Nordella sp. HKS 07: one gene and its partner. The protein of the gene in region 1 interacts with the protein of each later gene in a pairwise test. Links are inferred from orthologs where the notes say so. Each region holds a gene or a part of one and is shown on either strand. Other genes may lie near its edges. The genes, in order: secG and secA.

Region 1 (15,465 bases):
GGACGGACTGGCCTTCTTGATTTCGGCGATGAGCGCCCACTGGCCTTGCGCAATCTTCGCCTCGAGCGCCGCCGCGAAGCCGCGCACCGGCGGCGCGTCGAGCGCCATCACGTCGAGCTCGCGCTCGCCGACCTCGGCTCTTGCCTTGGCGACCTCTTCGCGCTTGTAAGCGGCGATCTTGTCGAGAATGGTGGCCATCACTCTACCCGTTCGATACCTTGACGAGCTTCTCCAGGACGCTTCCGGCACCGCCGCTATCGATGGACTTTTGCGCCTGCGCCACGCCGTCCTTCAAATCCTTCGCTTTGCCGGCAACGAGCAGCGCGGCGGCGGCCGTCATGACGGCCGCGTCGCGAAAGGCGTTCTTCTGGCCTTCCAATACGCCTCTGAGCGCTTCGGCATTCTGGGCCGCGTCACCGCCTTTGAGATCGGCGGCGGAAGAGCGGGCGATGCCGACGTCTTCCGGCGTGATCTCGGTCGAAGTGACCTTGCCGTCCTTAAGTTCGGCGATCCAGGTGGTTCCCGACGGCACGATCTCGTCGAAGCCGCCTTCGCCATGGCAGATCCAGGCGCGCTCCGAGCCCAGATTGTTGAGCACATGGGCGAGGGGCTCGACCCAGGCTCTGGCAAAGACACCGGTGACCTGGCGCTTGACGCCCGCCGGATTGGATAGGGGACCCAGCAGGTTGAATATCGTCCGCGTACCGAGCTCGACCCGGGACGGTCCGACATGCTTCATCGAGACGTGATGCGCCGGCGCGAACATGAAGCCGCAGCCGGCCTCGTCGATGCAGTGGCTGATCTGAGCCGGCGTGAGGTCGATCTTGATGCCGAGCGCCATCAGCACATCGGCCGAGCCCGACCTGGACGACAGCGCCCGGTTGCCGTGCTTGGCGATCTTGAGCCCGGCGCCGGCGGTGACGAAGGCCGCGCAGGTCGAGATGTTGTAGGAGCCCGATGCATCGCCGCCGGTCCCCACGATATCGATGGCATCGCCTGGCGCCACAACCGGCGTCATCTTCTCGCGCATGATCTCGACGGCGCCGGTAATCTCGTCCACCGTTTCGCCGCGTACCCTGAGCGCCATCAGGAAGCCGCCGATCTGCGACGGCGTCGCGTCGCCCGACATCAGCACGTCGAAGGCCGCGCGGGCCTCCTCACGCGTCAGCGCCTGGCCATTGGCGGCCTTGGCGATGAGGGGTTTGAGGTCTGTCGGCATCACACGGCCCCCGCTTGTTCGAGGAAGTTCTTCAATAGGGTGTGACCATGCTCGGAGGCAATGCTCTCCGGGTGGAACTGCACCCCGTGGATCGGCTTGGTCTTGTGCTGGAGGCCCATGATGATGCCGTCCTCGGTCTCGGCGGTGACTTCGAGGCTGGCGGGCAGGCTGTCGCGCTCGACGATGAGCGAATGATAGCGCGTCGCCGCGAAGCCATCCGGCACCGTGGCGAAGATGCCCTTGGCCTGATGGCGTATGCCCGACATCTTGCCGTGCATCAGCTTCGGTGCCCGGATCACCTTGCCCCCGAAGGCCTGGCCGATCGCCTGATGGCCGAGGCAGACGCCGAGGATCGGCACCTGGTCCTGTGCCTTGGCGATGAGGTCGAGGCAGATGCCGGCCTCATTGGGGGTGCAGGGACCCGGCGACAGCACGATCGCCTTGGGCCTGGCCGAAAGGACCTGACCGACGCTGATCTTGTCGTTGCGGTGCACCACCGTCTCGGCGCCGAGATCGCCGAGGAAGTGATAGAGGTTCCAGGTGAAGCTGTCGTAATTGTCGATGAGGATGATCATGAGTGATGCCTCCTCTCCTGCGCTCGCATTGTGAATACAGCGCCAGACGTTTCCCTTCTTCCGCTTGCGGGAGAAGGTGGCCGACAGGCCGGATGAGGGTGTTGGTTCAGCGTGTTCGCTGCGTGAAGAATAGTGCAGCGCGGGCCATCTGGGTGATCTTCCCAAGCGGGGAGAACACCCTCATCCGCCCTTCGGGCACCTTCTCCCGCAAGCGGGAGAAGGGGGAACGTGCAGACCGATCGCTCGTGGGGACCAGATTTCATCATTGTCCCCTCCCGGCGCGGCCGGCGAAGCGGACCGCGTCATCGGCGGCGCGGAACAGCGCCTTGGCCTTGTTCACGCATTCGGCATGCTCGGATTCCGGTACGCTGTCGGCGACGATGCCGGCGCCCGCCTGCACATACATCTTGCCGTCTTTCACGATCGCCGTGCGCAGCATGATGCAGGTGTCCATGTCGCCATCGGCCGAGAAATAGCCGGCACAGCCGGCATAGGCGCCGCGCTTCTCTCCCTCGAGCTCATCGATGATCTGCATGGCGCGCACTTTAGGCGCTCCCGACACGGTGCCGGCCGGGAAACCCGCCACCAGCGCGTCGATCGCGTCATGCTTCCGGGCCAGCTGGCCTTCGACATTGGACACGATATGCATCACATGACTGTAATATTCGAGGATGAACTGGTCCGTCACCTTGATCGATCCGATTTCGGCGACGCGGCCCACATCATTGCGCCCGAGATCGAGCAGCATCAGATGCTCGGCGCGTTCCTTAGGATCGGCCAGAAGTTCTTCCGCCATCGCCCGGTCCTCGCTGGGCGTCTCGCCGCGCCGCCTGGTGCCGGCGATCGGCCTTATGGTGACCTTGCCGTCGCGCACCCGGACAAGGATCTCGGGCGACGAGCCGATGATCGCGAAGCGGTCGAAGTCGAGATAATAGAGGAAGGGAGAGGGATTGACGCGCCTGAGCGATCGATAGAGTGCGAAGGGCGGCAAGGAGAAGTCGGACTCGAAGCGCTGCGACAGCACCACCTGGAAGATGTCGCCGGCGGCGATGTAGTCCTTAGCCTTGTCCACCATGCCCATATAGCTTTCGGGCGTGGTATTGGAACGGGCGTCGCCGATCGCCGGCACATCGGCGCGACCCATCATGCCATGATCGAGCGGCCGGTCGAGCGCTTCGACCACATAAGCGAGACGCTCCTCGGCCCGCGCATAGGCCGCCTTGGCGCTGACATCCGCTTCCGGATAGACCGGCGTCACCATCGTCACATCGTCCTTCACGGAATCGAATATGGCAATGATGGTCGGCCGGATCAGCATGCTGTCGGGAAGGCCGAGGACATCCGGATTGGCGACGGGGAGATCCTCCATCAGGCGCACCATGTCATAGCCCATATAGCCGAAGACGCCGGCCGCCATGGGGGGCGCATCCGGCGGCAGCTTGATGCGGCTTTCCTGGAGGAGGGCGCGCAGCGCCGGCAGCGGATCGAGATCGACCGTTTCGAAGGGGCCATCCGGATTGAACAGCGCCCGGCGGTTGATCTGGGTCTTGCGGCCCTCGACCTTCCAGATGACGTCGGGGCGCATGCCGATGATGGAATAACGCCCGCGCACGGCGCCGCCTTCGACCGATTCGAGCAGGAACGAATAGCGCGCATTGCGTGCGAGCTTGAGCATGGCCGAGACGGGGGTTTCGAGATCCGCGACGAGGCGGGTGGCGAGAATCTGGGCTTCGCCAGACTCATAGACGCGACGGAATACGTCGAAATCGGGTGAGACTTTCATAGGAGTAGACCAAGATGAGTGTGCCTTCAGGATTTGAGATCAGTTAGCGTTCGCGCCCGTGACCTGTCGCCACATATTCTCGTCTACATAGACACCGAGTTCGTTCTGGAGATCGGCGACATAGCTCGCCGCCAGATTGTTACCGGCGCCATCGCTCAGTGCCTTGGCGATGGTCTTGGCTTCTTCCGAAGTGGGATCGTAAGTCGGGATGAGGACGGCCTGCGACTGCATGACCTTGGCGCCCTTGCCGTCGCCCTCCGGCGCAAAGGCAAAGCCGTTCTCGGGAACCGAGAAAAGGGCTGCGACCGCGTCGGCACCGAACTCGTTCGTCGTTTCGTTGCGCTTGAGGCCCTGGACCGTCTTGATCTCGGCCTTGGCTTCGCCGGCGAGCGCTTCAAGCGTCACGCCGTTGCGGGCGCGCTCGACCATCTGCTTGGCCTTTTCGAGCGCCACTTCGCGCAGCTTCTGCGCCTTCCAGGCGGTCTCGACCTCGGCCTTGACAGTGTCGAAGGGCTTGATGGCGGAAGGCGTCACTTCGCGCACCTCATACCAGACATAGCCGCCCGACGGCGTCGTCAGCGCGTCGTTCTCGACGCCGGTGTCGCTCTCGAAGGCCTGCTTCAGGACATTCTCCTTGAACGGCACTTCGACTTCCTTGCCGTCCTTGCCCTGGCCCTGGACATCGACCGGGGACGTCACGGTAAGCGGCAGGTTGACGTCCTTGGCGATCTCCTCGAACGGTTTCTGCTGAGCGCGCGCGTCCTCGATCGCATCATAGGTGGTCTGGACTTCGCTGCGCGCCTTTTCGAGCTGCAGGCGCTGGGTGAGCTCGGCTTTGACCTCATCGAGCGTCGACTGCTTCTCGGGCGTGATTTTCGTCACCTTGAGGAGGACGACCGACAGCTTGCCCTGGACCGGATCGCTCACCTGGTCCTGCGCGAGGCCGAAGGCGGCGTCCGCAATGAGCGTGTCGAGGACCTTGTCCTTGCTGACTTCGCCCAGCGAGGCATCGGTGTCGGTGAGCCCGCGCTCCTTGGCGATGGCCATGAAGTCGGTGCCGGCGGCGATGCGCTCCTTGGCCTTCTTAGCTTCCTCGATCGAGGGGAAGGGGATCTGCAGGATGGTGCGCAGCTCCGGCTTGAAATAATCGCCCTTGAACCTGTCATAGGCCGCGGTGAGCTCGTCGTCGCTTATCTTGATGGTCGGCGCCAGATCCTCCGGATCGGCCTTGATGACGGCGATCACGCGGTATTCGGGCGCCGTGAACTGGGCGCTGTTCTTCTCCCAGAATGTCTTTAGATCCTGCTCGGTGGGCGTCGGAACGTCCTGGTCCTGCGGGCGCAGAACGAAATAGCGCGCATCGCGCTGCTCATTGCGATGGCGGTAGGCGGCTTCCTTGAGCGCATTGGGCGGCGTGAAGTTCCAGGTCGCGGTGTCGCCGACGGCGCTTCTGAGGAAGCGCGCGCGCTCGCCGGCGACGTATCCCGCTTCGGTCAGGCCGTTCTGGCGCAGGAGTTCGGCGAAGCGGGCCGGATCGAAGACGCCTTGCGAATTGTGAAAGGCGGGGTTTGTCTTGGCGAGTTCGACGATCTGGGCATCCGAGATGGCGAGCTTCATCTTGCTCGCTTCGCCATCGAGGGCGGCGGTACGAATCATGTCGTTGAGAACGGCGCGGTCGAGGCCGAGGAGGCGGGCCTGCTCCGGCGTGATGGTCCGGCCCGTCTGCCGCTGATAGTTCTGCAGCCAGTTTCGATAGGCCTCGGTGAATTCGACCCCGGAAATCTCCTGGTCGCCGACTGTCGCCAGCGCCGACGTAGCCCGGAAGGTGAAAACGTCAGCGATGCCCCAGACGCCGAAGCTCAGGACCAGCAGACCCATGAGCACCTTGGCCATCCAGCTCTTGGCGCCGCTTCTCATTCTATCGAGCATCAATTCACCTTCTCAAAAATGCTCCCGTTGGAGCGGCGCGCATAATAGGGATGAGGATCAACCCTCGCAAGCGCCGCTTGGCTCTGCTAGTAGGATTTGAGAATCTCGGGTAGGGGACTGATATGGCTCAGAAATCACCAAAACCGCTGGTCGCCGGTAACTGGAAGATGAACGGCACGACCGCCGCCCTGAAGGAAGCCCGGCTCCTGGCCGGCATGCTGAAGGACGTGCGCCTGAAATGCGAAGTCATGATCTGCCCGCCGGCGACCCTCATCACCAGCATCAAGTCGGTGGTCAAGGGCGCCAAAATCAGGCTCGGCGGCCAGGACTGCCATTGGCATGCGCATGGCGCCCACACCGGCGACATTTCCTCTGAAATGCTCGAGGATGCCGGCTGCAGCGCGGTGATCGTCGGCCATTCCGAGCGCCGCGCCGATCACGGCGAAAGCGACGAGACGGTAAGGCTTAAGGCGGAAGCGGCCTACAGGGCCGGCCTCACCGCCATTATCTGCATCGGCGAGACGCTCGATGAGCGCAAGGCCGGCCGCACCCTCGAGGTGATCGCGCGCCAGCTGAAGGGATCCTTGCCGATGAATGCGGTCCCCACCAATACCGTCGTCGCCTATGAGCCGGTCTGGGCCATCGGCACCGGCCTTACCCCCACCGTCGAGCAAGTGGCGGAAGTCCATGCCTCGATCCGCGCCAAGACCGATCCGGCTCTGCGCATCCTTTATGGCGGTTCCGTCAAGCCCGGCAACGCCGCCGAGCTGATGGCGGTCGCCAATGTCAATGGCGCGCTGGTCGGCGGCGCGAGTCTCAAGGCCGCCGACTTCATCGGCATCATCAAGGCCTATACATAAATTTCAGAAGGATTGGACGGCGAGCAGCACGCCCAGGCCGATCAGGATCGAGCCCGAGGCCGTGAACAGCACACGGTTGCCGCGCGGCTGAGCAAAGAGGCGGCCGCGGGCCAGCGCGGCGAGGCCGACGGCGCCGAGATCGGCGAACGACAGCGCCAGATTGACGATCACGCCGAGCGCCAGAAATTGCAGGCCGACCGGCCAGGCGGCCGCGGGATCGACGAATTGCGGAAGAAAGGCCACGAAGAACAGCGCCGTCTTGGGATTTAGTATCTCGACGACGATGCTTTCCCGGAAGGCGGCCTTGCCTGAGGAAGCCGCTTCGGCTTGCGGGCCGGCGGTTCCTGATAGCATCCGCAAGCCGAGCCAGACCAGATAAGCGGCGCCGGCCAGCTTCAAGGCGACATAGAGGCCGGGAAAATGTGTCAGGACCGCAGCAAGTCCGATGGAAGCGGCGATGATGTGGGCATAGCATCCGATATGGATGCCGAGCGCCGCCATGATGCCCGCCCGGCTGCCAAATGCCATGGTCTGCGCCGTCATATAAAGGATCGCAGGGCCCGGCATGACCGCGAACAGCAAAGTGGCGAAGAGAAACGGCAACAAATGTTCGATGGGCGGCATGATGACCTCTCCAGAGAGTCGCCGCTATCGCAGCTTCCGGAAAGGCGCACCTCCTTCAAACAGAGGAGGAGAGTGTTGAGGAACATCGCTTTCTAGCGATCAGGATAACTGAATAGTTAAGCTCTGGCCCTATGCAGCGGTGAGACGACATTTATGATCGCCGCATGAAGAGCAAGGCCCTCTCTCCAAAAATTATCGAGCGTAAGAATAACTCGCCATCCGTCGAGGAGATTTCGACGGTCATCGGCCTCATTTATGATTGCGCGCTCGATCCGGCACGCTGGGACAGGGCGCTCGCGGCCTTGACCCAGTTGTTCAACTGCCATGGCGCGCTGCTCGTGATGTTCGATCTCGCGCAAGGCCGCGCCGTCTTCTCGAAGTCGCTCAATATTTCTCCGTACTGGCTCATTGAGCTCGACCGCCATGCCGCCGAGCTCGCCTCGTGGAAGCGGCTCTATTACGCGCCGGACTGGTCGATCGACGAACCGCAGGCCAATTCGCGCAACGTCCCGGCCGCCGTTCTCGCGGCCTCACCCGTCAACGCCGAGTGGAACGCGCCGCAGGACCTCGTCGACACGCTGCAACTGGTGCTGATGCGCTCGCCGACCCGGCATGCCCAGCTCGCCATGAGCCGGCACCGCGAAATGGGCATCATCACCGAGCGCGAAATGGCGCTTGGCCGATTGCTGCTCCCTCATATCAGGCGCGCCGCGATGATCGGCGATGTGATTGACCTCAAGACGGTGGAGTGCGAACGCGCGCATCAGGCGCTCGATGCCCTGATGGCCGGCGTCGTGATGACCGACAAGCGGGGGCTTATCCTCAGCTCCAACAAGGCCGCCGAGACGATGCTGAGGCAGGGCCGGCCCATTCATGCGGCGGGCGGCATGATCCGGACCGAGGATCCGGCGTCGTCCCTGAAGCTCATTGCGGCCATCGCGCAGGCCGGCGACCGTGTGATCGGCGCGGACAGCAAGGCGAGGGCGGTTCGGCTGACCCGCGCTGGCGACCCTCCGATGCTGGCTCATATTCTGCCGCTGGAAGAGGGCGATGTCCGCTCCAGGCTGCATCCCGGCGCCAAGGTCGCGATCTTCATCGGCCCAGTGTCGGCGGCGGCGCATGGGGCGGAGGCCATGTCGGTCGCCTATGACCTGTCGCCGATGGAGACGCGCTTGCTCGACGGCCTGCTGCAAGGACAGAAGCTCGCGGAAGCCGCAGAAAGGCTCGGTATCGCCGAGACGACGGCGCGCACCCATCTCGGCAACATATTTGGCAAAACCGGGGTGTCGCGCCAGAGCGATTTCATCCGGCTCGCCACCGAAATGGCCTCGGCGATCACGCTTCAGAATTGATCCTCATGCGGCGCGCCGGAAAACGGAAGCCGTTGGGCCGGGCGGACCGTCCGTCCGGCGTTTCAAGAGATGAGATGAGTGTTTCAGTATAACTCTTTGAATTGTAGGGGGTATCCATATTTGGCTGCGGCCCTGGCAGGATCGAATGATGGCGCGTCTTGCCGAAGGGTTGCCTCGCTCCCATATCCGCGCTAGACGCTGCCACCGAATTTCGAAATCGGACCCTCCAGATGCAAACCGTCCTCCTAGTCGTTCATCTCATCATCGCCTTGGCCCTGATCGGCGTCGTGCTTCTTCAGCGTTCCGAAGGTGGTGCCCTCGGGATCGGCGGCGGCGGCGGTGCCGGCTCGCTCTTCTCGGCGCGCGGCGTCGGCAATACGCTGACCCGCACCACGGCCATTCTGGCGGTCATCTTCTTCATGACCTCGATCGGCCTGACATTGCTCTCGGGCCGCACCGGCGGTGGATCGCTCTTCAATTCCCCGGCGACCCAGCAAAACCAGGGCCAGTCGGCGCCGACCGGGTCGGGTGGGAGCGTCCTGCCGACGCTGCCGCCGGCGGGTCAGAATCAGAATCAGCAAGGTGGTGGCTCGGGTGGCACCGGGCAGCCGCAGGTTCCTGTTTCACAGTAGTTTGTTTCACAGCTTTCCACAGAAGCCCGGACCTCAGAAATCCGGGCTTCGAATCGTATGGATGAGAGGTTAGATTAGGGGCCCATGGCGCGGTACATCTTCATCACCGGCGGCGTGGTCTCCTCCCTCGGCAAGGGTCTGGCTTCGGCAGCGCTCGGCGCTCTCCTTCAGGCGCGCGGATTTTCCGTGCGCCTGCGCAAGCTCGATCCCTATCTCAATGTCGATCCGGGGACCATGAGCCCCTATCAGCACGGCGAAGTTTTCGTCACCGATGACGGTGCCGAGACTGACCTTGATCTCGGCCACTATGAGCGCTTCACCGGACGCTCGGCGAACCGGCAGGACAATATCACTACCGGGCGCATCTATCAGGACATCATCGCCAAGGAACGCCGCGGCGACTATCTGGGCGCCACCGTCCAGGTCATTCCGCATGTGACGGATGCCATCAAGGAATTCGTCACCACCGGCAATGAGGGCTATGACTTCGTCCTCGTCGAGATCGGCGGCACGGTCGGCGACATCGAGGGCCTGCCGTTCTTCGAGGCCATCCGCCAGCTCAGCAACGAGCTGCCGCGCGGCCAGACGATCTTCATCCACCTGACGCTCTTGCCCTTCATCCCGACGGCCGGCGAGCTCAAGACCAAGCCGACCCAGCATTCGGTGAAGGAACTGCGCTCGATCGGCATCCAGCCTGATATCCTGCTGTGCCGCGCCGACCGCGAGATCCCGGTCAACGAGCGGCGCAAGATCGCACTCTTCTGCAATGTCCGCCCCTCGGCGGTGATCCAGGCGCTCGACGTGAAGAGCATCTACGATGTTCCGCGCGCCTATCATGCCGAAGGGCTCGACAAGGAAGTGTTGGACGCGTTCGGCATCACCACCGTTCCCGAGCCTGATCTCACGCGCTGGAAGACGGTGATGGACCGCATCACCCATCCGGAAGGCGAGGTGAAGATCGCGGTGGTCGGCAAATATACGGGCCTCCTCGACGCATACAAGTCGCTGAACGAAGCGCTCGTCCATGGCGGCGTGGCCAATAAGGTCAAGGTCAAGCTCGAATGGATCGAATCCGAGATATTCGAGAAGGAGGATCCCGCGCCCTATCTCGAAGGCGTTCATGGCATATTGGTGCCGGGCGGCTTCGGTGAGCGGGGCTCGGAAGGCAAGATCAAGGCGGCCAGGTTCGCGCGTACCCGCAAGGTGCCCTATTTCGGCATCTGCTTCGGCATGCAGATGGCCTGCATCGAGGCGGCGCGCAGCCTGTGCGGCATCGGCAACGCAAGCTCCACCGAATTCGGAGCGACGAGCGAGCCGGTGGTCGGCACGATGACCGAATGGATGAAGGGCAACGAGCTCGAGATCCGACGGGCAGGGGGCGATCTCGGCGGCACGATGCGACTCGGCGCCTACGAGGCGACGCTGAAGGGTGGCAGCAAGATCGCCGACATCTATGGCGACACCCGCATTTCCGAGCGCCATCGCCACCGCTACGAGGTGAACACGGCCTATCGCGAAAGACTGGAGAAGGCGGGAATGCTGTTCTCCGGCATGTCGCCCGACGGGCTGTTGCCGGAAACCATCGAATATCCGGACCATCCCTGGTTCATCGGCGTGCAGTATCACCCGGAGCTCAAATCCAGGCCCTTCGAGCCGCACCCGCTGTTTGCCTCCTTCATCGCCGCCGCGGTCGAGCAGAGCCGCCTGGTCTAGGAGAGCTGCCTACCAGCCTATCCTGCTGCCGTCGAAACTGCGGAATGAGCCGTTGTTACCGGGGGCAGCGGCGTCGATGACCGCGCGAAGACCCTGGGCGCTTTCCGTCACTGGCAGATCGGCTTGAGGCCCGCCCATGTCGGTCTTCACCCAGCCCGGATGCAGTGCCAGGAAGATGAGCCGGTAATCGAAGGCGAGCTTGGCCGTGGCGATATTGAGCGCCGCCTTGGAGCAGCGATAGGCGTAGTCGCCGTCGGCATCGAGGCCCTCGGCTACCGAGCCGGCGCGGCTGCTGATATTGGCGACGATGCGACGCCGCCCGCGTTCAAGATGCGGCCGGAAGGCCTTCACCATAAGAAGTGGCCCCAACGTATTGATGCGGAGGGTGGTGAGGAAATCGTCTGTGGACAGAGTGTCAAGGCCGCCGGTGTCGCCGCGCCGGGCGGCGTTGTTGATGAGAACATCAACAGGCTGTGCCGCGAGATCAGTGGCGAGGGCTTCAATGCTTTCCGCTTCTCCGGTATCGAGTGTCTTCCAGGTAACAGAGCCGGCGAGGGCGGGCGCGTCAGCGGGCCTTCGGTTGCAGGCGAGGACACGGTGACCGGCGTCGGCATATTGCCGTGTGAGCTCAAGGCCCAGGCCTCGATTGGCGCCGGTAACAAGGATCGTCATCGGATGTCCATTCTCGAGATTGCGCGTCATGGCCGATCCACAATGTTCCAGAGCAATCGATTTTTTACCGCAAGGCTTTCAGGCGGCCGGCTTGGCGCTCTGGCTGGCTGAAGAATTGCGGGCGATCGCGGCATAGACATGGCCGCTGAATTTGATGCGCCGCGTCTGGTCGGCAAAGTCGACATGCACGATGCCGAAGGGCGTCGAATAGCCATAGGCCCATTCGAAATTGTCCATCAGCGTCCAGGCGAAATAACCCTTCACCGGTACGCCGCGGCGCATGGCGCGCGCCATATAGTCGAGATGATCGATATGATACTCGGCGCGCAGGACATCGTGGATGGCGCCGTCTGGCGTCACGCGCTCGGCCGTCGTGGCAAAGCCGTTCTCGGAGATGTAGATTGCCTTGGGTCCATATTGCTCATGCACATAGACGAGTATGTCCTCGATCGACTCCGGCCAGACTTCGTACTTCACCGCCGAGTAGCGCCCGGGCGGATTGACACGCTCGAAATTCAAGGGCGGCAGCTCCGAGCCCGCCGCCATGATCGAGCGGCGATAGATGTTCACGCCCAGATAATCGAGGGGAGCGGCGATGATCTCACTATCGCCGGCGCGGATCTCGGGCAGCATACCGCCGCAAAGATCGAGCATCGTCTCAGGGTAACGGCCCTTGAACAGCGCATCGAGGAACCAGCGGTTCTGCGCGGCCTCGAAGCGCCCGGCGGCGGCGACGTCGGCCGCCTTGTCGGATGCCGGTATCACCGTGTTGAGGTCGAGCACGATGCCGATATCCGCCCCCTCCACATTGGCGCGGATCGCCGGCACAGCCAGACCATGGGCGAGCAAGGCGTGATGACTGGCGCTTAAGCCCCCTTTGGCGCCATCCTTCAGGCCGGGCGCGTCCTCGCCGGTCGCGTACCCGCTCCAGCAGAAGGTCCAGGGTTCGTTCAGGGTCGTCCATTGCTGGACACGGTCGGTCAGCGCACGGCTCACCAGATCGGCATAGTCGGCGAAGCGATGCGACGTCTCGCGGCTGTACCAGCCGCCTCTGTCCTGCAACGCCTGTGGCAGATCCCAGTGATAGAGGGTCAGGAAGGGCTCGATGCCGGACTCGGTAAGGCCGTCGATCAGCCGCTTGTAGAAATCGAGGCCGGCCGCGTTGATCTTGCCTGCGCCATCCGGCTGGATGCGCGGCCAGGCGAGCGAAAAGCGATAGGCGCCGAGGCCCAGTTCGCGCATGAGCCGGATGTCTTCCGGCCACCGGCGATAGTGGTCGCAGGCGACGTCGCCGGTGCTGTCATCGACGATGACACCGGTCTGGCGGGTGAAGCGGTCCCAGATGCTTTCGCCCTTGCCGTCGGCTTTGGGCGCGCCCTCGATCTGATAGGCGGCGGTGGCGGCGCCGAAGACGAAGGGGCCCGGCACATGCAGGGACCGCGCGCGCGCCATCAGCCGTTCCATGTCCTCAGCGGTGTTTGACATCATATTTCCTCTCGATGGATGTGATCAGGCTCGCGGCGGCGAGGGTGAGCAGCACATAGAAGATCGCCGCGGAATTATAGGGCGCGAAGGGCAGGAAGCTCGCCGACTGGAATTCGCGCATGCGCTGGGTGATGTCGCGGATCGACAGGATCGACAGCAGCGACGTGTCCTTCAGAATGGCGATGAATTCATTGCCGAGCGGCGGGATGATGACGCGGAAGGCCTGCGGAATGATGACCAGCCGCGCCGTGGTCCAGCGGCTCAATCCAAGGCTGCGCGCCGCCTCGATCTGGCCCGGCGGCACCGCCTTGAGGCCGGCCCGGAATATTTCGGCAAGATAGGCGAAATAAGCGAGCGCCATGGCGGCGATGCCGCGCATGAGATTGGGCGGATCGATGAAGCCGCCCGTCCCCTCCTTGAGGGCGCCGCTGAGCGGCAGTCCGACATAGAGGACAACGACCAGCATGGGGATGCCGCGCAAGATGTCGATGATGAATTCAGCGCCGATCGAGAGCGGGTGGCGCTGATGCAGCAGGCCGCCGAATGTGAGAAGCGCGGTGACGATTGCCGCGATGGCGAAAGCCGTGCCGGCGGATTTGTTGTGGTCGGGAAGCGAGGCAGTCTGCCAGAATGCGGCACTGTCCGATGTGAGCGCTTGTGAAGGCACGAGGGCGGCGCTCACATCCTGGGCTTGCGCTACGGCCTTGAGCGCCGCCTCGGCGGTGGCGAAGGTCTTGAGCGGCAGCTCGTCGACCTCCGGTGCGCCGGGGAATTGCGCGAAGCGCACGGCATCGATGAGGCTGCGCGGCGTGTTCTGGATGACCGCCACTTTTCCGGTCAGCGTGCCGGCGAGGGTATAGGGAATAGCAGGCTGCAGGAATTGCCAGGCGGCACCGGCGGCGAACAGCGCCGCGATAGCCGGAAAGACGAGGAAGCTGCGCCTCACCAGCTGGAGCTGGAGCAGCATGACCCAGCAGAGGCCAAGCAGGATCGCCAGGATATAAGCGAGGATTGCGGCGCGGATCGAGGTCGCGAGCCCGGCTGCGAAGCCCAGATAGGCGAAGAGCAGGAGATAGAGGAGGCCGGCGCCGTTGATGGCCGCGAGTCCCCAGAGGGCGATGCGACGCAACCGCTCTGGCGCGCGGCTGAAGAAGAAGGCGAAGCCGGCGAACGACAGGAGGGCATAGGCGAGGCAACTTGTCCGCGCAATCTGGGCGACGGCGGCCAGAGTCGCTTCAGTCAGGCGGCGCGGTGTCTCGCCCTTGATCACGAGATCGGAGGTGAAGGGGTCGACGCTGTTGGCGACGATGGAAGCGATGAAAGGCAGCGCCGTCGTGGTGACGGTGAGCCAGGCAGCTAGGGCGAGATTGAGCCCGGCCAGGATGAGGCTCATTTGCGGCCGCGATCGATACCAATGGAGCGCGGCCAAACCCGAGGCGAAGGCCGCCAGCAGCAGGACAAAGCCCGGCAGCAGAAGCGAAGAACCATGCTCGATACCGAGAATGGCGGCAAGCGAGCGGCGGTAGTCGGGAGAGGCGGCGAAGATATAGATGATGAAGGGCAGCGCCGAGAGGATGATGAGGTTGCTCGGCCGCAGTCTTTTCAGGAACCGCATGATGTTTCCCCCGGGACCACGGTCACTTCAGGCCTCATCGGCCTGAAGTGATGGGCTGACCGTATTCGTTACTTCAGGCCCCAATATTTCTCGATGAGCTGGGCCAGGGTGCCGTCGTCCTTGATCGCCTGCAGGCCTTCATTGAAGGAGGCGACATGTTCGTCGCCCTTGCGGAAGACGAGGCCCAGGGGATCGGACTGCAGGTCCTTGATGCCGACCACGAGTTCGCCGGCGAACTCCTTCTCATAAGCCTGACCATTGGCGCCGTTGATGACGACGCCGTCGACGTCCTTGTTCTTCAGGGCAAGGATGGCGGCGCTGAACGTGTCATAGGCGGCGACCTTGTCCTTGCCGACCAGGGTCTCGGCGAGCTGCGCATCGGTCGTGTTCGCCTGGGCGGAAAGCTTCTTTCCCTTGCTTTTGAAATCCTCGACGGTGAGGGCCTGATCGGCGACGCGCACGAGAATGGCCTGGCTGTTGACGATATAAGGATCAGTGAAATCCATCGCCTTCTTGCGTTCATCGGTGATCGAGACGCCTGACGCAACCAGATCGAAGTTGCCCTGATCGAGTGCCGCGAAGATGCCATCCCAGCCGGTGGTGACGAATTCGGCCTTGCAATTGAGCTTGGCGCAGATGGCGTTCACCACGTCGACGTCGAAGCCGACGATCTGGCCCGTCGCCTGGTCGACATACTCCATGGGCGGCGATGTCGTGTCGGAGCCCACCTTGAGCGTCTTGCCGCTGAGGTCGCCGGCTTGGGCGGGGCCGGCCAGCAGCAGGGCTGCGAAGGCGGCAAGCAAATATTTTATCATGACGTTTCCTCTCTGTTGCTCTTGTGCCACCGGCTCACGGCCGGACGAGCTTGTTAGCCTGCCGGACGACGAGGTCCGGCTGGTAGATTTCCTGCAGCGCCGCCGGTTCTTCGCCGGCGATGCGACGCAGGAAAAATTCTCCGAGCTTGCGGCCAAGCCGCTCGATCGGCAGATAGAAGGTGGTCAAAGGC
Region 2 (15,975 bases), 4.8 Mb from region 1 along the record:
ATGCTTCGGCTTGGGCACAAGCGCGAAGGTCAGCACGTCCACCCGTCCCGCCCCCGCCTCCTTCAGCGCCCGGGCGCAAGCCTCGAGGGTGGCACCCGTGGTGCGGACATCATCGACGAGCACGAAGGGCTTGCCGACGATGTCGGGACGGTATTGCTCCGGCACCCGGAAGGCATTCTTGACGTTGCGCTGACGCTCCGCGAAATCAAGCCCGGTCTGCGCCTGGGTCCGCCGCCGCCGCTCCAGGAGATGCGGCTGGAACGGCTTCTGCGTGGCCTGGCAAAGATGGCGGGCGAGAATGGCCGACTGGTTGTAACGCCGGCGCCATAATCTCAGGCGATGCAGCGGCACCGGGATGACGGCGGCGGCATTGTGCAATATGTCGCCGCCGGCGCGCAGCATGAGCCGCGCCATGACGATCCCCGCCTCATGCCGGTCGCGATATTTGAGGGCATGCGCCAGAGCGCGCGCCGTCTCATCGAAGATGAGCGCGGCCCGCGCCTCGTCCCACGGCGGCGGATCGGCAAGTGCCGCGGCACTCACCGCCTCCGGGCCCGGGTCATAGGGGAAGGGTGTGCCGAGCCGCGGGCAGAAGGGCGCCTCGATGAAGGAAAGCCTCGCCCAGCAGTCGGCACAGAGAGCCGAGGCCTCGGCGACAGCACTCTGGCAGCCGAGGCATTGCGGCGGAATGAGCCAGTCGAGACTCCATTTGCCGAGGCGCGTGAAGCCCTCCGAAATCTGCGTGAGAGGCAAGGCGGCCATGCCGGATTGTAACATGGAATCCGGTCACCGCATGGACTAGGTTCCGCGCTATGAGCGGCGTGCCCCAGATCTTCGACAAGGCCCTGCGGCGGCGCCACTTGGCGCGCGCCGCCGGGAGCCGGCCGGCCTTCTATGCTCAGGCGCTTGCCGCCGAGGTGGAAAGCCGTCTCGGCCTCATTCTGCGCGACTTCCAGACGACGCTGATTTTCGGCCCCGGCGCCGGCGAGATCAGAACCGCCCTCGCCTGCCTTAAACGGCTGGGCGCCATCATCACCGCCGCCCCGGCGCCCGGGCCCGGCATCGATCTTGTCTTCGACGACGAGGCCGTGCCGCTCGCGCCGCAAAGCCTCGACTGCATCGTCAACGTGTTCAGCCTCAGCAGCGTCAACGACGTGCCGGGGAGCCTGACGCAATTTCGAAACGCACTGCGCCCCGACGGACTTTTCCTGGGCGGCGTGTTTGCCGGCCGCACTTTGAGCGAGCTGCGCGAGGCCTGGCTGGCCGCCGAGGCCGAGCTCACCGGCGGCGCCAGCCTGCGCGTGGCGCCTTTTGCCGATCTGCGCGATATCGGCAGCCTGATGCAGCGCGCCGGCTTCGCGCTGCCCGCCGTCGATCTCGATCAGACGACGGTCAGATACAAGAATGCGCTTTCGCTCATGCGCGAGATCAAGGCGCTGGGCTTCCAGCAATGCCTCACCGACCGCTCGCGCAAGCCCGTGAGCCCGGCCCTTCTCGCCCGCGCCGCCGCTATTTACGACGCGCGTTTCGCCGATGCCGACGGCCGCATCAGGGCGACCGTCGATGCCGCCTGGGCCATCGGCTGGGCGCCGCATTCGTCGCAGCAGCAGCCGCTGCGTCCGGGCAGCGCGAAGGCGCGCCTCGCCGATGCTCTCAAGACCACGGAAGTGAAGCTCAAGGATTAGGCTGAGACCGTCAGACTAACCTGGCCGAGCCCTTCGACCTCGATCATCACCATGTCGCCGGCGTTCAGCCATTTGGTTTCGACGAGGCTGCCCAGGAACACGAACTCGCCGCGCCGCAATCCTTCGCCGCGGGCGCTGCGCGCGTTGGCGAGCCACGCCAAGGCTTCCAACGGATGGCCCATGACCATGGCCCCGGTGCCGCGGCCGACTTCGCTGTCATTGATGCGCATGTGACCGGTGAGGCTGACGAGATCCAGGGCCTGCCAGCCGGTCACCGGCGATCCCAGCACGCAGCCCGCATTGAAGAAATTGTCGGCGATCAGCGTATGGACGCCGAGCGAACGGTAGTCGGCATAGCGGTCGTCGACGATCTCGATCCCCGCCATCGCCGCCCGCACATGGGACTCGACGGACTGGCGCGTATGATCCTGCCGCCGCGGCTCGATGTCCGTGCCGATCTCGACGACGATTTCACATTCGACGCCAAGTTTGCGATAGGAGGCGCGCGAGACCTGGCCCGCCTGGCTCAGTACGGTCCTGTCGAAGACCTGGCCCGCGCAGGGGCTGGCGATGCCGAGAAATTCCTGCATGACCGGCGTCGTACAGCCGATCTTGTGCCCGCTGATCCGGCCCAGCGCCTCGGCGAGGAGGCCATTCGCCTCGGCCTGAAGCGCATAGGCCTCGCGTTCCTCAACCGGCCGCTGACCGGGCTCCAATGTGACCGGAGCCAGCGATAGCCGCTGCCTCGCCAGGATTTCCGCCGCGCTCGATCGGGTCATGCCCGGGAAATCTAAAGCAGATCGATGAGATGGGGAATGAGCGGCAGATCGGCCGGCGGCATCGGATGCTCGCGCAGGCGATTGGGCCTGACCCATTTGAGTTCCTGGCCCTCGAGCGCCGTCACCGTGCCTTTCCAGCGCCGGCACACATAAAGCGGCATCAGCAGATGAAATTTCTCGTAAGCGTGGCTGGCGAAGGTGAGCGGCGCCAGGCAGGCCTCGGTGACATCGATGCCGAGCTCTTCCTTGAGCTCGCGGATCAGCGCCAGCTCCGGGCGCTCGCCGGCCTCGACCTTGCCGCCGGGAAACTCCCACAGGCCCGCCATCGACTTGCCTTCCGGCCGCTTGGCGATGAGCACGCGGCCATCGGCATCGACCAGCGCCACCGCGGCGACAAGGACCACCGCCGTCATCAGCTGCGATAGGAGCCGTTGATGTCGATATAGCGATGGGTCAGATCGCAGGTCCACACCGTGGCTCTTCCCTTGCCCACGCCGACATCCGTCTTGATGACGATCGAGCGGCCCTTCATATGCGGCATGATCTCCGCTTCGCGATAATCGGGCGCCTTCATGCCGTTCTTGGCGAGTTGCACGCCGCCGATCCAGATCTTCAGCTTGTCGCGGATCGCCTTCTCGCCGGATTTGCCGATCGCCATGACGATGCGGCCCCAATTGGCGTCCTCGCCGGCGATGGCCGTCTTGACCAGCGGCGAATTGGCGATGGCCATGCCGATCTTCCGCGCCGCCTTGTCGTTCTCCGCACCAGTGACGGTGATCTCGATGAGCTTCTCCGCCCCCTCGCCGTCCTTCACCACCTGCAGCGCCAGATCCTTGCACAGATCGTCGAGCGCGCGGCTGAAGTCCTTGAGGCGCGGATCGGCTTCCGACTTGAGGCCCTTGAGCGCCGGTCCGGCCTTGCCGGTGGCGAACATCAGAAGCGTATCCGATGTCGAGGTGTCGCCGTCGACCGTTATGCAATTGAAGCTCTGCGCAGCGCTCTTCGCCAGGAGCTTCTGCAGCAGGCGCGGCGGCAGCGCCGCATCGGTGAAGACGAAGGACAGCATCGTCGCCATGTCGGGCGCGATCATGCCCGAGCCCTTGGCGATGCCGTTGAGGGTGACGCTCACCCCGCCCAGGCGCGCCTTGCGGGTGGCGGCCTTGGGGAAAGTGTCGGTCGTCATGATCGCGCGCGCGGCTTCCGCCCAGGCATCTCCGCGCAAGGCGCCGAAGAGCTGCGGCAGGGCGTTCACGATTGGCGCCGGATTGAGCGGTTCGCCGATGACGCCGGTCGAGGCCTGGAAGATTTCCTGAGGCTTGCATCCGGCTTTGGCCGCCAGGGCCTTCGCCACCTGGGTCACGGTTTTCACCCCGGCGCTGCCGGTGAAGGCATTGGCGTTGCCGGAATTGACGATGAGGGCGCGGGCGGTGCCGCCTTTAAGCTTCTCGGCGCACCAGTCGACCGGGGCCGAGCGCGATTTGGAGGTGGTGAGAACGCCGGCAACCGAGGTTCCGGGCGCCACCAGCGCCAGCAGCACATCCGGGCGGTTCTTGTAGCGGATGCCCGTTTCGGCGACCGCGAAGGTGACGCCGTCCAGGGGAGGAAGCACTGGAAACTCCTCCGGCGCCAATGGCGACCGGACATTGCTAGCCATTCTTCCCCTCCCCCAAATCCTAGATCACGATGAGTTTGGACTGAGTCAATCCAAACTCATAAACGTGATCGATTCCAATAAATTAGCGCGGGATTCTTGCGAAAAACCGGTGCCCACTTTTTCGCATCCCGCGCTAAGCTCTTACTGCGGCGCCTGCATATCCGATTTGCCGCCGCCTGTCGCGGGCTCTTCGCCAGTGAGCGCCGGCGCGTCCGTGGCATCCGGCTGATCGCCCGCGGGGGCCTGGGCCCCACCCTGCTGCTTCTGGCTTAGCGCCTTCTGGCGCAGCTTGCGCGCCTCTTCGGCGAATTTCTGCAGGTCGGGATCCTTCAGTTCGACCTTCGACTGCAGCCTGAGGCTGATGATCTTCTCCTGCGTCTTCTTGCGCAGCAGAATATTGCGGATCGCCGTCTTCACCTGGTCATAGGGCTGAGCGCCGCCCATCTTGCGGTCTTCGAGCTTGATGATGTGCCAGCCGAAATCGGTCTTGACCGGCTGCGATATCTCGCCCGGCTTCAGCGCGAAGGCGGCCTTGGAGAATTCCGCCACCATTTCCGGGGCCGTGAAGTAGCCGAGATCGCCGCCATATTCCTTGGAGCCGTCGAGGCTGTACTGCTTGGCCAGGTCCTCGAACTTCTCGCCCTTCGCGAGGCGGGCCCGGATCTGCTTGGCTTCCTGTTCGCTGGCGACGAGGATATGCCGGGCCCGGACACGCTCGGTCTGCGCCACCTTGGCGGACTCGGTGTCATAGGCCTTCTTCATTTCGTCTTCGGTAACGGTCGGCACGATCGTCTGGGCGAAATAGGCATCGCGCAGGGCTTTCGCCTGATAGAGGGCGAGACGGCGCTTATATTCGTCCGAATCGGCGATGCCTTCCTTGACCGCGGCCTGGGCCAGGAGATGGCGCTCGACCAGATACTCGACGATATAGGGATAGCGCAGCTTCGGTGGGATGTCGGGCAGCTGGCCGAGAATGTCCTCTGCCGCCATCTCGACCTCGGAAACCTTGATTTCATGGCCATTGACGATGGCGACGGTCTTGTCTTCCTTCACTTCCTGCGCCATGGCCGGCGTCAGCAGCATGAAGGAAACCGCCGACAAGGCGGCGAATTTGGTCAAGTTCTGAATCATCAGCATCGCATTCCCATATGGGGTCTTGGCACCGGGCGGCGTCCCTGCCGCGATGGTAGCTCATTGGCGGCCAAATCCGGCAAGAATAAGCCGCCTCCAGGCCTCATTTTCCCTAATTCGTTGTAACGCGGCGCGGACAATGGTCGCATTATACGTCAACTTCAAGGGGGGATATGGAACAATTACCTCCTGTGACCTCGATGCAACGCATTGAAGTCCTTGGACAGACCGCCTACGTGGAGAAGGCCTATTCCAGCCTGGAGGCCGGCCCTCAATATTTCCTTTTCCGGCGCCCGGGCAATTGCCCGGAAGCCTCATTTTCATTAAAAGGCGGCCCCAGACTTGCGTCGGCGACAGCGCCCCGTTCCCGAAGGAAAGACTTAATATGCTAGGACTGCGTTCGATCGCGTCGCGGATATTCGGCTCCGCCAATGACCGCAAGGTCGGGAAATATGCCGCCCGCGTCGCCGAGATTAACGCTCTGGAAGCGAGCCTCACCGGCCTCTCGGACGAGGCGCTGCAAGCCCGGACCGCCGAATTCCGCGAGCAGCTGGCCAATGGCCGCTCGCTCGACGACCTGATGGCGCCCGCCTTCGCCACTGTGCGCGAGGCGGCCAAGCGCACGCTCGGGCAGCGCCATTTCGACGTCCAGCTCATCGGCGGCATGGTCCTGCATGAGGGCCGCATCGCCGAGATGAAGACCGGCGAAGGCAAGACCCTGGTCGCCACGCTCCCCGTCTATCTCAACGCGCTCACCTCCAAGGGTGTGCATGTGGTGACGGTCAACGACTATCTCGCCCGTCGCGACGCCCAGTGGATGGGCCAGATCTACAATTTCCTCGGCCTCAGCACCGGCTGCATCGTGCACGGCCTGTCCGACGCCGAACGCCGCCAGCAATATGCCGCCGACGTGACCTACGCCACCAACAACGAGCTTGGTTTCGACTATCTGCGCGACAACATGAAGTTCCATCTCGAGGAGATGGTGCAGCGCGGGCACAATTTCGCGATCGTCGACGAAGTGGACTCGATCCTCATCGACGAGGCACGCACGCCTCTGATCATCTCGGGCCCGATCGACGACAAGTCCGACCTTTACAACGCCGTCGACGTCTTCATTCCGCAGCTCGTCGCCGGCGACTACGAGCTCGACGAGAAGCAGCGCTCCGTGTCCCTGACCGAACAGGGCAACGAGCATATGGAACAGCTTCTCGGCGCCGCCGGGCTGCTCAAGGGCGAGAATTTCTACGACGCCGAGAACGTGACCTTCGTGCATCATGTCCAGCAGGCTTTGCGCGCCCACAAGATCTTCCAGCGCGACAAGGACTACATCGTCAAGGACAACCAGGTCATCATCATCGACGAATTCACCGGCCGCATGATGCCAGGACGGCGTTATTCTGACGGCCAGCACCAGGCGCTCGAGGCCAAGGAGCACGTCGCCATCCAGCCGGAGAACCAGACGCTCGCCTCGATCACCTTCCAGAACTATTTCCGCCTCTATGAGAAGCTCGCCGGCATGACCGGCACCGCCTCGACGGAAGCCGAGGAGTTCATGGACATCTACAAGCTCGACGTCATCGAAATTCCGACCAATGTCCCGGTCGGCCGCAAGGACGAGGACGACGAGGTCTACCGGACCGCCAAGGAAAAATACAAGGCCATCATCGAGGTCATCAAGGACGCCCGCGAGCGCAAACAGCCGATCCTCGTCGGCACGACGTCGATCGAGAAGTCGGAAATCCTCGCCGGCATGCTGAAGAGCATGAACGTTCCCCATAATGTGCTGAACGCCCGTTATCACGAGCAGGAAGCCCAGATCATCGGCCAGGCGGGCTATCCGGGCACTGTCACCATCGCCACCAACATGGCCGGCCGCGGCACCGACATCAAGCTCGGCGGCAACGCCGAGATGCGCATCGCCGCCGAGCTCGCGGACATGCCGCCCGGAGCTGAGCGAACGCAGCGCGAGGAGGCGATCCGCGCCGAGATCGAGCGCAACAAGGAAGAAGTGCTGAAGGCCGGCGGCCTTTTCGTCATCGGTACCGAGCGCCATGAGAGCCGGCGCATCGACAACCAGCTGCGCGGCCGCTCCGGTCGCCAGGGCGATCCCGGCCGCTCGCTGTTCTATCTGTCCCTCGATGACGACCTGATGCGCATCTTCGGCTCCGAGCGCATGGATTCGATGCTGCAGAAGCTCGGCCTCAAGGAGGACGAGGCGATCGTCCATCCATGGATCAACAAGGCGCTCGAAAAGGCCCAGCAGAAAGTCGAGGCGCGCAACTTCGACATCCGCAAGAACCTGCTGAAGTTCGACAATGTGATGAACGATCAGCGCAAGGTCATCTTCGAGCAGCGCATTGGCATCATGCGCGGCGAGGACGTTTCGGAGACCATCGACGACATGCGCCACCAGATCATCGACGATCAGGTCAAGCGCCACATTCCCGAGAACGCCTATGCCGAGCAATGGGACGCCGCGGGCCTGCGCGAGAAGCTGCGCGAAACCGTGGCCCTCGACCTGCCCGTCGATGAATGGGCGAAGGAGGAAGGCATCGCGGACGAGGAAATCCGCGAGCGCGTGATCAAGGCGGCGGACGAGTTCTATGCCCGGAAGCGCGAGACCTACACGCCGGAGATCATGAGCCAGGTCGAGAAGGCGGTTCTGCTGCAGACCCTCGATCATCTCTGGCGCGAGCATATCGTCACCGTCGAGCATCTGCGCCAGGTCATCCATCTGCGCGGCTACGGTCAGCGCGATCCCCTCAACGAATACAAGACCGAGGGCTTCACGCTGTTCGAGGCGATGATTGCCCGCCTGCGCGAGCTGACCACCGGCCAGATCATGCGCGTCGAGCTGCAGAGCCGGCCGTCGGACGACCTCCTCCCCGATGAGGACGACCTGCCGCCGATGCGGGCGCATCACATCGATGCGACCACCGGCCAGGACGATGTCGGCGAAGGATTCATCTTCGGCCAGGAAGCGCCGCGCAAGGCCAAGGGCGCCGCTGTCGATCCGCATGATCCCAGCACCTGGGGCAAGGTCGGCCGCAACGACGCCTGTCCCTGCGGCTCAGGCAAGAAATACAAACACTGCCACGGGGCTTACGCGTAATCAAAATATCAGCCGCCTGTCGAGACAACCTTAGGCGACATACTGCTCCCGCTGCGCAACCAGACATAGGTTACGCGCATGGTGCCAGCCATGATATGCATATGCGTTTCACTACGATAACTCTCAAGGGGCGGAAATGCTTAGACGTAATTCTCTCGCTGTCGCCATGCTTGGCCTCGTTGCCTTCGGTGGCATCGCTCATGCCGCTGATGTGTATGAACCGGCACCAAGCACATGGGGTGGCGCATATGTGGGCGTGATCGGCGGCTACAACTGGTCAAAAGGTTCTTTCAATGGCGATGGCGCATTCGCAAGCAGCGACAGCACCATTGATATGGATGGCTGGATGGTCGGTGGCCAGGTTGGCTACGACTTTATGGTCGGCAGCAATTTCGTGCTCGGTGCCGTTGCTGACATTTCATACGCTGACGTAGACGGAGACACTTGCGTCGCCGTGAATGGCTGCGATCGATCGGAAGATGCGTTTGCCTACGGCGAAATGAATTGGTTCGGCACGGTGCGGGCGAAAGCTGGTATCACGACTGGCGATGCTTTGATTTACGCGACAGGTGGTCTGGCCATTGCCGAGTTCAAGAGCCGCATTACCAATCTGCACAGTGATGCGACGCCGACGTTAAGCGATAGCCATACTCACACAGGCTGGGTGATCGGCGCTGGTATTGACTACAAGGTCATAGAGAACGTGTCGCTTGGCGTCGAGTATCTCTATGCCGACTTTGGTTCGGAGAAGTATGATTACGACCCGGCTATCGTGGGTGCGCCCGCTAGTGCTTCGGGCAGTGTGACGTCCAACATTGTGCGTGCGTCGATCAACTATCACTTCTGATAGTTCAGAAGAGCTAAGCAGATCGGGGGCGACCAATGAGCCGCCCCTTTTTCATTCGCTATCCTAATGCGAGACCGAGCCCGACAGGGTGTGGATGATGATCACGCCGGTAATGATGAAGCCGATGCCGATCAGAGCCGGCAGATCGAGCGCCTGGCGCAGCACGACGAAACCCACGGCGGAGACGAGCACGATACCGAGCCCGCTCCAGATCGCATAGGCGATACCGACCGGCATCACGCGCAAGGTGAAGGACAGGAGATAGAAGGCCAGCGCATAGGCCGCGACCGTGCCGAGGCTCGGCCACAGTCGGGTGAATTGCTGTGATGAGGCGAGCAATGTGGTTCCCACGACCTCGGCGGCGATGGCGATGAGCAGCGCGCCATAGGCGGCGAACAACGGATTCATGACGAAACTCTTTTTGTAGCGCTGATGAGACGATTGCGAAGATCGGCCCGGTTCGCCGGCCGCGCCTCCATGAAATCGGCAAGCCATACGCCATCGGCGGCATAGCGGATGACTTCCAGTTCAGGCGCGCCATCAGTTTGCCGATGCCGCTCGAGGCGGACGGCGAGCCACTTCGCCCACAGATCCCGCAGCCCCGGATCGGTGAGCATGGCGATACCCAGCACGGCGCAAGGGCTGTTCATACCGCTATCGCCCTGCCGGAACATCGCCTCGACATAGGCGCGGGAAAAGCAGCCATGGGTCTGATCGTCCGCCGCGATCTGTTCGTCGATCTCACGGTCGAGCATGGCCAGGAAATCCGTGAACATGGCCTCGACCAGCGCCTGCTTGGAGGGAAAATGATGCAGCAGCCCGCCCTTCGTGACACCCGCCGCAGTCGCAATTCCTTGCAGGCTCATATTAGCCAGACCTTCCTGGAGGGAGAGCCGGGCGGCCTGCTCCAGAAGCTGGCGGCGAACCTGGGTGGGATCCTTTTTGCGCTGGTGGGCGAGAGTCATAGAAAAACATACCATCTGGACGGTTTCTTTGTCCAGTGGAGTTCGGCGCGGTCGCAGATAAAGCTCTACATCCGAACCCCCGCAACATTGAAATGGAAGCTCCGGCAATCTGGAATGTGGCCTTGAGAAGTTCTTAAGGACAGGGAGCTGTCCACGAAACGCGCGGGATGGCTGCCAAGCGGTCCACCAGTTACCAAGCCCCTCACACCGTGTTGACATTCCGCAACACAATCCATGCGAGAAGATCGCCCCTGTACCCAGCCTCAAGCTTCGTAGGTGACGCGTCCGTCGCAGATCGTCACGACCGGCTTCAGCTGGTCGATCGTCTTGGGCGCCACTTTGTCGATATCGTCCGACAGGACGACGATATCGGCGAGGAGGCCGGGCGCGATGCGGCCCTTGCGGTCCTCCATGAATTCCGTCCAGGCGCCGTCGCGCGTATAGCCCGCCAGCGCATCGCCGAGCGACTGCTTCTGCTCCGGCAGGCCCGGTTTCCAGGCTTTCCGCGTCACCGCCGCATGGATGCCACGCAGCACATTGATGTCGGAGACCGGCCAGTCGCTGGCGAAGGCCAGCCGCGCCCCGGCGGCGCGCAAAGTCTGCCAAGCATAGGCGTAGGGCCAGCGCGCCTCGCCGATGAGGCCGAGCGTCGGTTCGAGCGGCAAACCCATCGTGCCCGGCGGATGCGGCGGCTGCATCGAGGCGACGACGCCGAGGCTCGCAAAGCGCGGTATGTCCCGCGGCAGCACCGTTTCGATATGCTCGATGCGATGGCGGCTGTCGCGCTTGCCATTGGCGATCGCCGCCGCCTCATAGCCGTTGAGCACCATGTTGACGGCGCCGTCACCGATCGCATGGACGGCGATCTGCAGGCCGCGCCGGTCCGCTTCGATGGCGATCTCGTTGAACTGATCGGCCGGGAACAGAGGATCGCCATTGGGCCGATCGGCATAGCCGGCGGCCATCACGGCGGTGCCCGAGTCAATGACGCCGTCCATGAACATCTTGACGAAGCCCGAGCGAAGCCGCTCCGAGCGGTAGCGCCGATGCATCTCACTCGCTTTGTCGAGATCCGAGAGCTTCATGAAATTCTTCATATGGAAGGGCACCCGCGCCCGGACCGGCAGGCCCTCCTGTGCGTCGATCTCAGCGAGGAGATCGAGTTGGTAGAAATTGCCGTCCATATTGTGGAAGCTGGTGATGCCGTGCCTGGCGCAATGGGCGAGCCCTCGCCGCATCGTTTCAAGGTCGTAGGCGCGCTCGGCGGCCGTCGGCGGGATACGCGGCTCGCCGCCCGTTTCAAGGCCGAGCCGCTCGCGTGTCTCGCCGCCGAGCGCGCGGACCGGTTCGATCGCCGCACCTTCGCGCAATTCGCCGCTGGCGAGTCCGTCCGGCCCCATCACGATCTCGCTGCCGACCGCCACGGCGCGGCCTTTCAGGATGCCGGCACGCTTGAGCGCTGCCGTATTGGCCCAGGCGGTATGATGGTCGGGCGAGAACATCACGAAGGGCCGGTCGGGAATAATGCGGTCGAGATGATGGCGGGTGACCGGCTCATCCTTCGACAGGATCGTGTAATCGGCGCCCTGCGCCACCAGTAGCTTCGCCTCCGGCCGCGACTACGCATAGTTGCGGGCCAGCTCGGACAGCCGCGCGAAACCCGAAACGCCGGTCAGATGCAGCATGTCTAGCTCGGCGGCGCCGGAGAAGATATGCATATGCGCTTCGATGAAGCCCGGCAGCACGCTTGCCCCTTGCGCATCGATCAGGCGGGTGCCTTTGTGCCTGAAGGCCTGGGCATCGGCAGCCGCGCCGGCAAAGAGTATCTCATTGCCGGCGATGGCCACGCAATCACAACGGGGTGTTCTATCGTCGAGGGTGAGCATGCGCGCATTGACGATGAGAATATCGGCCTGCTTCATGCCCACCCTCGATTTGTTATCGTCGTCAGGCGGCGTTCACATAAGCGACGGCACCCATCATGCCTGCATTCATATGATAGACATGGTGGCAGTGAAAAGCCCAGTTGCCCGGGTTATCCGCATCGAAAACGACCGTCACCATGGCGTTGGGCGGCACCAGCATGGTGTCGCGCATGGCGCCCTCGATCTTCTGGCCGTTGATGTTCACGACCTGGAAGTGGTGACCATGCAGATGCATCGGATGCGACATGGTGGTCATGTTATGCATCATGATGGCGATACGCTCGCCGTGCCTGACGGTGAACAGCGTGTCGTGCATCGACGCCTTGCCGTTCAGCCCCCAGACATAGTCCTTATCCCCACCGGTGAGCATCACCATTTCGGTGCGGGTGAGGGGTTCGGGCGCCAGCCCCTTCAGGGCCTTCAGCTTCAGCTCCATGGCGAGATCGAGCGCCGGCGCCATTGCGCCTTCCGCCGCGATCCTGGCGATCTGGCCGTCGCCCGCGACCAGGACGATCCCGGTCTGCTGCTGAGTGCCCTCGGGACGGAACAGGACAGGCCAAACGCCGCTTCCGCCAGGCAGAGAGATGCGGATATCGGCGCGCTGGGCGATGCCGAGCGGAAACACCTTCTCCTTGACGGGCTCGATCTCGTTGCCGTCGACGGCGATAAGCTCGCCTTCGAGCCCGCCGAGATCCACCCACATGTTGGAGGCCGCCGCACCATTGATGATGCGCAGCCGCACGCGCCCGCCCTTCTCGACCCGCACCACCTCCGGATCATCGAGGGTGCGGTCATTGGCGAGGAAGGCGTCGAAGGTGATGTCGTTGAGCATGGCACCCGCATCCGGGGCCGGCATCGCCATCTTGCTGTGATCCATGCCGCTCATATTGCCCATATTGCTGTGATCCATGCCGGCCATGCCGCTCATACCGCCGCCGCTATGGGTCGCATGATCACCGCCGCCCGATTTCAGCTCGGCGAGAATCTCCTCGGGCTCCCGGAACGTGAAATCATGCAGCAGTACGACATGCTCCTGCTCATCGGTTGCTACATCGGCGCGACTGCGCACGATCATCGGTGCGGCGAGAAGCTTCTGCTCCTGCAGTCCGACATGGGAATGCATCCAGTGGGTGCCGGCGCGCGGCTCGAAGTCATAGTCATAGCTCTCGTTGGGCTTGAGCGCGGGCTGCGACAGCACCGGCACGCCATCCTGCTCGGTCGGCGGCGTCTGGCCGTGCCAGTGAACCAGCGTCGGCTCGGAAAGCCGGTTGGTCAGGCGAAGACGGAGGGACTGGCCGGCATCGAAATTAAAACCCTGTTTACCTCGCGCCGCATCTAGGCTGAAAACCTTGGCCGCCTTGCCTTTGACCTCGATGACACGCGTGTCGACCGTCAGCTGGGTCTGGTCCTTGGCGGCGAAGGCGGCGCGGCTGAGCAGCGGAATAGCCGCCGTCGAGCTTAATCCGGCAATGAAATGGCGACGCGAAATCAAGGGCATAGTTGTATCCTGTTATCGTTTGGCGGGTTGCGGCATAGGGTTCAGAAATTAATTGGGGATTGCCATGTGGGAAGGTCCAGGGCGCGGCAGCGGAATCTCCGCATGGAACCGCAGCACGGGGTTCGACATTCTAACCAAACGGCAGGTTGTTGGCATTTGAACGCTTCCGTTAACCCGGGTTGAAATTCCCTCGATTAGGCTCCTCCTTCAATGAGATCACGGGGTCGGAGCACCGTATGCGATCGCCTATGAAAATGCTGGCGCGTTTCCTTAGGGAAGAAAGTGGCGCGACGGCCATAGAATATGGCCTCATCGCCTTTGCCATTTTCTTCGCGATCCTGGCCGCCGTGCAAGCCATCGGCGGTCAGCTCGCGGCCCTCTTCACTTTGCTGACCGAAGGTTTCACGACCGTCCAATCATAACCTATCCTTCAACGCTGTAGCGCTTGCCGACCAGCCGGACCGCTGGAACAACCTTTTCATTTTCGAACCGGTCATAGCCGGCTTTGAGGTCGCGCCAGAAATCAATCCAGCGTGACTGCGCGTGGCGCGCCAGATTGGCTTCGTTCATGCGGAACGGGAAGGCATGGACATCGACTTGCGGTTGGCCGCTGCGCAGCGCCGCCGCGACCAGCCCGTAGATATCGTCGACCGCGGGATCGGTCATCGCGTAGCAGCCGATCGAGCTGCAGCCGCCATGCACCATGAGATAGGAACCGGTTCGGCCATGCGCCCGAACGACAGATGATGCCGGCTGTTCGGATTGAGCTGTCCGCTCGCCACTTCATAGAAGCCCTCGGGTGCCTGCCTGTCGCCTTCTTTCAGCTTGGGCCCGAGATCGCCCGAGAAACGGCAGATCGGATAGGACTGGAACAGCCGCCAGCTCTTGTCGTCGCGCATCCATAGTTCGAGGACGGCCTCCTGCTTGAAGATGCGCAGGAAGACCGGCTGGCCTTCGCTCAGGCCCTTCTCAGCAAGTCGCTGCGGCAAGGTCCTTTGCGCCTCTTCGAGCGTCATGCGCTGGAACTGAGACAATAGTGCGTAGCCCGCCGCAAGGACGGCAATGAGGACAAGCACCAGCTTCGCGGCTCGCATCGGCAGAGCTTGACCGGCAATGACGGCGGAGTTTGGGCAGCGCAACGCGCGAAGCGGTTCTCGGATCAGCCGATCCCCAAGAGTATATTCGCTCAGAGATCCCGACCGATGGCCAGGAACTTGTCGCGGCGCTGCATCCGCAAGGCGTCCGCCGGCATCGCGGCGAAGGCGCGCAGCGAGCGCGTGATCGCATCATCGGCGGCCTGGAAGACCTGTTCGCGGCCGCGATGGGCGCCGCCCAGCGGTTCAGCGATGATGTCGTCGATGACGCCAAGCTTCTTCAGATCCTGCGCGGTGATGCGCATGGCGCTCGCCGCGTCCTTGGCGCGCGCCGCGTCGCGCCAGAGAATGGAGGCGGCACCTTCCGGCGAGATCACGCTATAGATCGAATGTTCGAGCATGAGCACGGCATTCGCGGTGGCGATGGCGATGGCGCCGCCGGAGCCACCCTCGCCGATGATCACCGAGATCAACGGCACGCCGAGGCCGAGGCAGCAATCGGTCGAGCGCGCGATCGCTTCCGCCTGGCCGCGTTCCTCGGCATCGATGCCCGGATAGGCGCCGGCGGTGTCGATGAAGGTCAGGACCGGCAGGCCAAAGCGGTCGGCGGTCTCCATGAGGCGTACCGCCTTGCGGTAGCCTTCGGGCCGCGCCATGCCGAAATTGTGCTTGAGCCGCGTCTGGGTATCGTAGCCCTTTTCCTGGCCGATGACCGCGATCGCCTCGCCGCGGAAGCGGCCGAGGCCGCCGACGATGGCGTTGTCCTCGGCATATTTGCGGTCGCCCGCCATCGGCGTGTAGTCGGTGATGAGCTCTCTGATGTAATCGACGCTATGCGGCCGATCGGGATGGCGCGCCACCTGCGCCTTCTGCCAGGGCGTCAGATTCTGATAGAGGTCGTTCAGGCTTTTCGCCGCCTTCTTCTCGAGCGCCTTCACTTCCTCGCCGATCGACACGGCGGAATCGGGCCCCGAAATGGCCTTGAGCTCGGCAATCTTGCCTTCCAGCTCGGCAAGGGGTGCTTCAAAATCGAGATAGGCGTGCATTGAACCTCAGATGGGGCCGGTTGGCCGGAATGCGGCGCAAAGTGGCTATCCCGGTTACGGATGTCAACCGGACTTAGAGCCCATCCCGTTTTGATCGAATCATTCCGATTCGATCAAAACGGGTAAAAGGGCTCGAAGAGCATGTAATCTGGAGCGCTTCCTTATCGCAAAAGTCGAGCAACTTTTGCGGGAAGCGCTCTAGCCAGCGGATGGTGGGTTTCGACCGCCGCCCGCAA

What was found.
Region 2: the proteins of secG (region 1) and secA interact in binary tests that used the Escherichia coli proteins (3 or more experiments, as listed by UniProt). The link is inferred for Nordella sp. HKS 07 from one-to-one orthologs.

What each region holds. Positions count from the first base shown.
Region 1 is NZ_CP049258.1:5,823,325-5,838,789, forward strand. What follows is about bases 7,512-10,273. They hold secG (preprotein translocase subunit SecG), read left to right. Parts: upstream 7,512-8,572; coding sequence 8,573-8,974; downstream 8,975-10,273. Other genes in these bases: G5V57_RS27440 (helix-turn-helix transcriptional regulator), read left to right, coding at 7,512-8,342; G5V57_RS27450 (CTP synthase), read left to right, coding at 9,059-10,273. Also shown: indole-3-glycerol phosphate synthase TrpC, read right to left, coding at 1-198; trpD (anthranilate phosphoribosyltransferase), read right to left, coding at 203-1,219; G5V57_RS27415 (aminodeoxychorismate/anthranilate synthase component II), read right to left, coding at 1,219-1,794; trpE (anthranilate synthase component I), read right to left, coding at 2,057-3,577; G5V57_RS27425 (peptidylprolyl isomerase), read right to left, coding at 3,617-5,506; tpiA (triose-phosphate isomerase), read left to right, coding at 5,629-6,366; G5V57_RS27435 (LysE family translocator), read right to left, coding at 6,370-6,990; more of G5V57_RS27440, read left to right, coding at 7,155-7,511; more of G5V57_RS27450, read left to right, coding at 10,274-10,687; G5V57_RS27455 (SDR family oxidoreductase), read right to left, coding at 10,697-11,389; G5V57_RS27460 (GH1 family beta-glucosidase), read right to left, coding at 11,438-12,847; G5V57_RS27465 (amino acid ABC transporter permease), read right to left, coding at 12,828-14,459; G5V57_RS27470 (transporter substrate-binding domain-containing protein), read right to left, coding at 14,528-15,274; G5V57_RS27475 (LacI family DNA-binding transcriptional regulator), read right to left, coding at 15,309-15,465. UniProt on the Escherichia coli protein: Subunit of the protein translocation channel SecYEG. Overexpression of some hybrid proteins has been thought to jam the protein secretion apparatus resulting in cell death; while this may be true it also results in FtsH-mediated degradation of SecY.
Region 2 is NZ_CP049258.1:1,011,244-1,027,218, forward strand. Bases 5,293-8,564 are described here. They hold secA (preprotein translocase subunit SecA), read left to right. Parts: upstream 5,293-5,634; coding sequence 5,635-8,364; downstream 8,365-8,564. Other genes in these bases: G5V57_RS04915 (outer membrane protein), read left to right, coding at 8,501-8,564. Also shown: G5V57_RS04880 (ComF family protein), read right to left, coding at 1-762; G5V57_RS04885 (methyltransferase domain-containing protein), read left to right, coding at 813-1,685; G5V57_RS04890 (2-keto-4-pentenoate hydratase), read right to left, coding at 1,682-2,464; G5V57_RS04895 ((deoxy)nucleoside triphosphate pyrophosphohydrolase), read right to left, coding at 2,476-2,877; bifunctional glutamate N-acetyltransferase/amino-acid acetyltransferase ArgJ, read right to left, coding at 2,877-4,118; G5V57_RS04905 (peptidylprolyl isomerase), read right to left, coding at 4,260-5,249; more of G5V57_RS04915, read left to right, coding at 8,565-9,211; G5V57_RS04920 (SMR family transporter), read right to left, coding at 9,275-9,619; G5V57_RS04925 (TetR/AcrR family transcriptional regulator), read right to left, coding at 9,616-10,284; G5V57_RS04935 (multicopper oxidase family protein), read right to left, coding at 12,124-13,599; G5V57_RS04940 (Flp family type IVb pilin), read left to right, coding at 13,848-14,021; G5V57_RS04945 (hypothetical protein), read right to left, coding at 14,023-14,265; G5V57_RS04950 (murein L,D-transpeptidase family protein), read right to left, coding at 14,262-14,693; G5V57_RS04955 (acetyl-CoA carboxylase carboxyltransferase subunit alpha), read right to left, coding at 14,786-15,739; G5V57_RS04960 (tyrosine recombinase), read right to left, coding at 15,901-15,975. UniProt on the Escherichia coli protein: Required for protein export, interacts with the SecYEG preprotein conducting channel.